4 regions of the Photobacterium sp. GB-36 genome follow, and region 4 is predicted to be linked to each of the others. Evidence: predicted binding sites of a transcription regulator. Region 4 holds the regulator's gene; each other region holds the start of a gene.
The links. The regulator PurR, encoded in region 4, represses purine synthesis genes. The targets are predictions, from matches to a motif close to TNANGNAAACGTTTNCNTNA.
Positions count from the first base shown of each region.

Region 1: the regulator PurR is predicted to act here: its motif matches at 1,291-1,310, upstream of C9J46_RS20055 (NCS2 family permease).
Region 2: the regulator PurR is predicted to act here: its motif matches at 1,489-1,508, upstream of pyrD (quinone-dependent dihydroorotate dehydrogenase).
Region 3: the regulator PurR is predicted to act here: its motif matches at 1,349-1,368, upstream of guaB (IMP dehydrogenase).

Region 1 is NZ_PYNY01000038.1:2,861-5,076, forward strand. Features, by position in the region: gene C9J46_RS20055 (NCS2 family permease) at 1-1,229, opposite strand, end outside; gene C9J46_RS20060 (serine dehydratase subunit alpha family protein) at 1,711-2,216, shown strand, end outside.
Region 2 is NZ_PYNY01000007.1:114,158-116,373, reverse strand. Features, by position in the region: gene C9J46_RS09015 (cell division protein ZapC) at 1-56, opposite strand, end outside; gene pyrD (quinone-dependent dihydroorotate dehydrogenase) at 311-1,321, opposite strand; gene C9J46_RS09005 (NAD-glutamate dehydrogenase) at 1,670-2,216, opposite strand, start outside.
Region 3 is NZ_PYNY01000003.1:309,847-312,062, forward strand. Features, by position in the region: gene guaB (IMP dehydrogenase) at 1-1,284, opposite strand, end outside; gene xseA (exodeoxyribonuclease VII large subunit) at 1,558-2,216, shown strand, end outside.
Region 4 is NZ_PYNY01000011.1:67,353-69,568, forward strand. Features, by position in the region: gene C9J46_RS11830 (TfoX/Sxy family DNA transformation protein) at 1-395, opposite strand, end outside; cyclic di-GMP riboswitch class I at 530-620, opposite strand; gene purR (HTH-type transcriptional repressor PurR) at 819-1,823, opposite strand.

The sequences.
Region 1 (2,216 bases), on a different contig from region 4:
ATATTACTCGTTAGAACAATGAAAACAGCACACAGTAAGCCAGATAATGCATCAACAGAATCTTCCATATCTAACTTGCTAACATTACTTAGCATTAATAGGCCAACATACATCAGTGCAGGCGCTGTCGCATAGGAAGGGACTAAGTAGCTTAATGGTGCAAGAAACAACATGAAGATGAACAGTACACCTACCGTAGTTGCTGTTAAGCCTGTTTTACCACCAGCAGCTGTACCTGCCGCAGATTCAATGTATACCGCAGCAGGAGAACCACCAACCAGGCCTGCAAAAATGCTACTAACAGAATCAGACGTTAATGCCTTACCACCATTGATAATATGACCACGTTGGTTAAGTAAATTCGCCTGTCCTGCTACTGCACGAATCGTACCTGTTGCATCAAAAATTGCCGTCATCACAAGTGCTAATACTGTAGGCAAAATAACTGGGTTTAGGGCACCCATAATGTCCATTGTACCTAATAAGGATTCGCCATCATGACCAAATGTCGGCATTGCAAAGAAGCCGTGGTACGTCACTTTCGGATCAAAGATAAGACCAATGATAGAAATGGCAATAATCACTAATAAAATGCCACCAGGAACACGGCGCTTTTCTAATCCTAAAATAGCCGCCAAGCCTAAAATAGACATGAAGACTGGAAACGCGGTGAAATCACCAAAAGCAACGGGTAAGCCTTCAGCTGGATTTTTGATCACTAGCCCAACGCCATTCGCTGCAATCAAAAGTAAAAATAATCCAATACCAATCCCAGTACCATGAGCAATACCATTGGGCATATTTTTCATGATCCAAGTACGCACACCCGTTACCGTTATTAATGTAAAGACAACCCCCATTAAGAATACGGCACCTAAGGCAACAGGCACACTCACGTCTTGCCCTAGTACTAAGCTAAATGCAGTAAATGCGGTAAGTGAAATAGCACAACCAATGGCCATCGGTAAACGCGCCCATAACCCCATAAGTAATGAACCAAATGCAGCCACTAAACAGGTTGCGATAAAAACCGCCCCTTGATTAAAACCCGCAGCACCCAACATGCTAGGCACCACAATCACGGAATACACCATGGCTAGAAATGTGGTTAAACCCGCAATTATTTCCTGTTTGACATTACTGCCGCGAGCTGTAATTTCAAAATAGCTATCTAGTTTACTCTTAGGTTCTAAATGAGAAGGGCGTTGATGTGTGCTATCAGCAGACATGGTAAATTCCTATTTGATCAAAAAAGCGATATTTTTCAGCAAATCTAATGTATTGCCAAATTAACGCAAACGTTTCCGTTTCTATTCAAAATAAAAGGCTGATGCTAGCACCAACCTTCATTCTATGACGACGTGATCATACCTATAAATAGCCTCAATTCGCTAGTGTTAAATCAATTTTCCAGTTGAAATACTCTGCATTTTATCTCCACTACCTAAATGGACTTATCATTTAGATAAAAACATAACCTCTAAAAATGTGATAAACACAACATAACATTCAACAATAAATAAAATAATAGAATATTTTTCTATTTTATCTTTAATTTACATTTAAATAGGAAATTTATTTCTTCGTTATCGAGCGTATATTTGCAGCGATTCAAATACCCATGAAGTTAAAGAGGATATTAAAAAAATAAAGCCTCCTCTCTTCGTTGTCGGTTTATTTTCCTCCGGTTGGAACATTAAGGTAGTAGTTATGAAAACCCATCTTTGGCCTGCATTTATTAACGTGATCAAACGTGATGTTGTTCCTGCTTTAGGCTGCACAGAGCCTGTGTCTGTGGCGCTTGCTGCTGCTATTGCGATGGAACAACTTCCACTTCATGAACGCAATATCACCCATATTGATGTGCGTGTTTCTCCTAATTTGATGAAAAATGGCATCGGCGTCATGGTACCCGGTACGGGAATGGCAGGTTTAGCTATTGCATCAGCTGTAGGTGCACTGGCTGGCAATAGCCAAGCGAAATTAGAAGTATTAAAGGACATTACGCCAGATAACGTTAAACAAGCTAAAGCATTATTAGATGCCAATAAAGTCACGGTTAACGTCGCTGATGTCACTAATATTCTTTATGCCAAGGTAAGTATTTATAACCAAGCTCATTGTGCGACAGTGACTATCGCAGATAGCCATACTCAAGTGATCAGTATTGAACTTGATGGTGTTACAGTTTTCGAAGCGTCACCTAACGAGCAAAA
Region 2 (2,216 bases), on a different contig from region 4:
AGTGAATTCATTTCAGCGTCAAAATACCATTTCCATGAATTATCTGGCTTTAACACGTTCTTACTCCTGAAAGACAGTGATTTATTTTGTATCTGTGATCATATGTTTAAATTTTAGCTTAATTCTACTCGCGTATTCATAAAATAAAAGGGGAAAATAGCGGTTCTATCACGAGTAAATCAGATGTATATTTGATACAAATAGACTAAGTACATAATTAAAAACCCAGCCTAGTATTCACTAAGCTGGGTTTTCGTATGTCAGAAGATATTTAAATTTAATACTTCAGTACGAGAGCGATAGCCAACAGTTAAAGACCGTTTACAATATCTTTAACTAAACGTGGGCCATGATAAATAAAGCCAGAATAAACCTGTACTAGGCTTGCACCAACCATCATCTTCTCGCGAGCAGCCATTGCAGAGTCAATACCACCGACACCAATGATTGGTACTGCGCCATTTAATGCTTCTGACATTTTTCGAATAACTTCAGTACTCTTGTTTTGCAAAGGACGACCGCTTAAGCCCCCCGCTTCATCACAATGTTCCATCCCTTGAACCAAAGAGCGATCCAATGTGGTATTTGTTCCAATCACACCATCTATATTATTACGGATCAAAGAATCACATACCTGTTGAATCTCATGATCATCAAGATCGGGAGCGATCTTAAGTGCTAGAGGAACATACTTATCATGTTGTTTCGCTAATTCAGCTTGTTTAGCTTTAAGCTGGGAAAGCAGATCATCTAAAGCTTCACCATATTGTAAGCTACGTAATCCCGGTGTATTCGGTGACGAAATATTTACAGCAATATAACCAGCATATTGATAAACTTTTTCCATACAAATAATGTAATCTTCAACACCCTTTTCTATCGGTGTATCTTTATTTTTACCGATATTAATACCAATGATGCCGTCAAATTTTGCTTTCTTTACATTCTCAACAAGATTATCAACACCAAGGTTATTAAAACCAAAACGGTTGATAATGCCTTCTGCTGGGATCAAACGGAAAAGACGAGGTTTATCATTACCAGGCTGTGGACGAGGTGTCACGGTCCCTACTTCAACAAAGCCGAAACCCATTTCACCAAATGCATCAATACATTCGCCGTTTTTATCAAGACCAGCCGCTAAGCCAACAGGGTTTTTGAATGTAAGCCCCATAACTTCGACAGGACGTGCAGGAAGATTTTGTCGGTAGAAAAGTTCTAATGGAGTGCCAGTAAAGCGAGAAAAGTTCTCAATAGCGAGGTCGTGTGCTTTTTCAGCATCCAACTGAAAAATAGCAGAACGTGCGATGCGGTATAACATTGTAACTCCAAAATAAGTCCCGAATAAACGGGATGGTATTATTCACAGTTATTCTGTTAACTTCAATCGTTATTTTTTTGATTATTGTCAATAAAACAGTAACTTAGAAATTAAACCTTTGTTTAACAATAAGTTATAGTTTCGTAGTTTCACAAATTATTACACATAAAAGCAATCGTTTTCTTTTTAGCTCTGAAAAAAGTAACGTATTATTTTTATAACCTTATTGTTAATACTTAAATAGTGACAATGTAACATAATAACATCGTAAAAAAGTTACATTGTCACCATATATGTTACACCGTAGCTTATACCATCTTATTAGGCGGTGACTATAAAGTACACTGACTACTGTATCGGCCTTGAGTTGAGATTTAGAATGGTTAATTCACGTAAAGCGACAGAGAACTTTGCAAACTCATGCGCATTACCGACTTTAAATTCAGCCAGTACACTCTCCCATCGATCAACCGCTTTTTTATGTTGTTCCATCCATAGTGATATACTTTCTTCTGGCTTAGCAGTACTTGTCATTATAACCGCTGTTGTTAATTGTCTTTGTTGCCAATCTAGATCTTCACGAAATGAAGCTCTTGCTAATGCTTGCCAATTATTCTCAACAGCTTGGTTTTGAATTTGCTTTAAGAACCAATGAAGTGATAGTTGCGCTCCTAGTACAAAGTACACTCTTGCAATATGCGATATGTTAACGTCCATTTCTTTTGCAATTTGCGCTATATCCATGGCTGAATATAAACTGGTTAAGCGTGAAATGTTTTTGGCCAACCGCTCAGGTACCCCTTTGCGGATCATTTCATTCGCTTGCTCTTCATGCTCTACCACTTCTTCAGTTACAAGGTAACTATCTAATTCATTTCGTAACTGCTCAACAAAG
Region 3 (2,216 bases), on a different contig from region 4:
TTTTAGGTAACCTTTATAAGCAACACGGCCTTCAATACCTTCTGGTACCAATTTGTCAGCCGCATTATCAGTTTGGAAATAACGGTCAGAAGAACCTTTTGACATTGCGCCTAGTGAACCCATGCCACGGTATGATTTGTATGAACGACCTTGGTATAGTTCAACTTCACCCGGTGCTTCTTCAGTACCAGCAAACATAGAACCTACCATTACACATGATGCACCAGCGGCAATCGCTTTACACATATCACCAGAGTAACGAATACCGCCATCAGCAATAACAGGAATACCGTATTGATCAGCAACAGATGCCGCTTCTGAAATTGCGGTAATTTGTGGAACACCAACACCTGTAACAATACGAGTTGTACAGATTGAACCAGGGCCGATACCAACTTTTACTGCACTCACACCTGCTTCAATAAGAGCACGCGCACCTTCAGCCGTAGCGACATTACCGCCAACAATTGGAAGATTAGGGAATGCCGCACGCGTTTCACGAATACGTTGTAGAACGCCTTCAGAGTGACCGTGTGAAGAATCGATAAGCAGTACGTCTACGCCAGCTTCAACCAAAGCAGCTACACGCTCTTCATTACCAGCACCAGCACCAACCGCAGCACCTACACGTAAGCGGCCGCGCTCGTCTTTACAAGCATTAGGTTTACGTTCTGCTTTTTGGAAGTCTTTTGCAGTAATCATGCCTTTAAGGCGGAATTCATCATCAACAAGTAACACCTTTTCAACACGGTGTTGTTGCATGATAGCTTCAACTTCTTCACGAGATGCGCCTTCTTTAGCCGATGCTAAATCTGCTTTAGATGTCATCACTTCTTCAACTGTCTTTGAAAGATCAGTAACAAATCGAACATCACGACCTGTAATAATACCAACTAACTCATTGCTATCTGTTACTACAGGGTAACCAGCAAAACCGTTCTGCTCTGTTAATCGCTTAACATCAGCAATCGTTGCGGTAGGTTTAACAGTCACAGGTTCAGAAACAACACCTGCTTCGAACTTTTTCACCATGCGAACTTGATCCGCCTGCTGTTCGATAGACATATTTTTGTGAATGAAACCGATACCACCTTCTTGAGCAAGACCGATAGCTAAGCGACCTTCAGTCACAGTATCCATTGACGCTGACACCATTGGGATATTAAGAGAAATATCTTTTGTCAGTTGAGTGCGCAGATCGGCAGTGTTAGGTAGAACGGTTGAATGGGCAGGAACCAGCAAAACATCATCGAAGGTTAAAGCTTCTTGTTTAATTCGTAACATTGCAATATCTCACACCGAATAGGGGTTTAAAGAAGGATAAAATATTGCGGTCGAATTATACGTATGAAGCAAACGTTTGGCTAGATTTTTTTTATTTTTTTTTCTTGACACATTTTAATTGATAAGTAATATATTTCGGTTAACTATCCGGTGATGCGGTCAAGGAAATACGGCCAAGATCTGTCCATTGATCTGCCTGTATACTTTATGTCTTATTCGGTTTTATTTTGACCGCCTGCCTACTACTTCATTCGATAGCAGGTACCATTCCTAGTGACCACTTTTTCCCCTCAAAGCCAAACGAATAGTCGTATTTACACGGTTTCTAGCTTAAATGCACAAGTACGTCTCGTACTTGAAAATGAAATGGGTGTAGTGTGGCTTATTGGTGAGTTATCTAATTTTTCGATGCCCGTTTCTGGTCATTGGTATTTCACCCTGAAAGATTCACGTGCCCAAGTTAAATGTGCCATGTTTAAAGGCAGTAATCGACATGTGACCTTTAAACCTGCCAATGGTAATCAAGTATTAGTTAAGGCGCGTTTGTCATTATATGAACCACGTGGTGATTATCAGCTGATCATTGAAAGTATGCAGCCAGAAGGCGATGGTCGCTTACAACAGCAATTTGAACAATTAAAAATGTCGTTAGCAGCGGAAGGTTTATTTGCGCAATCACTCAAAAAAACGCTGCCAGAACAACCTAAACGAGTAGGTATTATTACCTCAAAAACAGGCGCGGCTCTGCACGATATTTTACACGTTTTGCAACGTCGCGATCCGAGTTTACCCATTGTGATTTATCCAACCATGGTACAAGGCGAAGGCTCTGCAATTTCTATTGCACAAGCGATTGGTCGAGCCAATGCTAGGCAGGAATGTGATGTATTAATTGTCGGTCGAGGTGGCGGTTCACTGGAAGATCTTTGGGC
Region 4 (2,216 bases):
AGCATTCTTTCATTTGATAATCGTAGATTAGGTAAATCTTTAATTCGGTCAGGTACGCAACTCTCCTTTTCTTGCTTGTCTTTTTCTGCTGCATCCAGTGAATACCTACCTTGAGCTACAATCTTTGTGGGTTCATCCCACCATTGGTCGGGTATTGCATAGTGCTTGGTTACAACAGGGAAGCCACGTTTTTTATAAACATAGGGTTCCAAGCCAGCTTGTTTGAATTCCTTTTCAGTTTCAGCATTTGCACGTAAGTGAAGTTTATCGTTCACAACTAATGCAAACATTGTATCACCAGAAAAAATGCCAAAACCGCCAAACATCGACCGTGATTTTATTGAACCAAAATGGTCAAATAATTTTAATGAATCTTTTAATATTGGTTTATCCATGCTTCTACTCGGTGAAAAAATATGAGTGTCACCTAAACATTAAGAGCGAGGAAATAGATTAATTAATCTACACATTGATACTGTCAATATATTGTTAAGTTTGTGTCATAATATTGTCGGTTCAATAATAATCCTTCGGTAACCCCGCTACCTTGAATTATTAACATAATTTTTAGGCCGGTGGTTTTGCGTCTTAATCTTTCAATTAATTTGCCAGTTCGTGACTATATAAAGTTATATTAAATAATACTTTTAATATTAAATCTAAGCTCTCAAAAATGTGATATTGGTTCAGGTATTTGTTCTTAGCTTATTTTAATAAGCTTTATAATTATAAATACTCATGATTGTTTTTTATAAGTAAAAAAAAAGCCAACAAGGTTAACTTATCGGCTTTTCCTTAACATAGAAAGATAAATTTTATTAGTTGAGATCTTTAACCGATTTTCTCTCAACAAGTTTAGGCGTCATTTCAAAGGTTTGACGCTCATGATTCTTGTCTTTCACACGCTCTAGCAAGATTTCGATGGCCTTTTTACCTAAACGACGTTTAGGCTGGTGGATAGTTGTTAGCGGTGGCGCAAAGTAGGGCGCAAGGTCAATGTTATCGTAGCCAATGATTGAGATATCATCAGGAACACGCAGACCTGCCTGTTCAAAGGTACTGATCAGAGCCATGGCCATAATGTCGTTAAAGCAGAAGATAGCAGTAGGGCGATCTTCCATTGCGATAAACTTATGAGCAGCTTCAACGGCTGACTCACACTCAAAGTCACCGTCAAGTAGCCAATTAGCATTAACAGTGAGATCTGCTTCTTTCATCGCTTTACGGAAGCCCTTTAGGCGCTCTTGACAAGTAGACTTATCAACTTGCCCAGATAAACAGCCAATTTTCTTATGACCATTTTCAATAAGGTGCTTAGTCGCAATATAACCGCCGTTTTCAGCGTTATCTAGAATATTATCAGTATGTGGGCTTTCTGGGCCCCAGTCCATGATAACCATAGGAAGATCATTTTTACGCTCAAGTAAATCGAGCAGCATTTGATCCAGATCGCTGCACATAACCAATAGGCCATCAACACGCTTTTCAGAAAGCATACGTAAGTAATCACGTTGTTTTTCTAAGTTACCTTCGGTGTTACATAAGATCAGTGTGTAGCCTGCACCATAACAATATTCTTCAACACCATGCACAACTTCGGCAAAAAATGGGTTAGTCGATTTAGTGACTAACATGCCGATAGTACGTGTTGTATTACATTTTAAGCTTCGCGCTACTGCACTTGGGGCGTAGTTAAGTTCATCTACTGCAGCCAAAACTTTTTGTTGCGTTGCTTCTGCAACAAAGCGTGTTTTATTAATCACGTGCGACACTGTAGTAGTTGATACACCTGCCATACGTGCAACGTCTTTAATGGTTGCCATATTTATTCTTCTTATCATGGTCAGATTAGGATCTGACAAAGGTTTTTGATACCAAATTGATTAATTACGTAGTCTATGGCTTACGAGTTCACTCGCAGAGATGAAGATCCTTTAGTTATTAGCTACTTAATTATTCAATTTGATACCGAATTATAGGGTGTTGCAATTATCATGGATCATAAACAACTAAAGCCGCAGTAAAATGCGGCATTAGAAGATAGAAACTATTTTTACACTAATTACACATGTAATCGCTTGCGATCACATTTTACTGTGTGTTTTGCGTTGTGCAATCTTTCTATTCAACTTGATTGAATTAATTGATCATTAACCGTAAAAACTCGATGTTTGTCATGCTAATAGCTTCAATTTATTGTGTATATCTAGTCATTA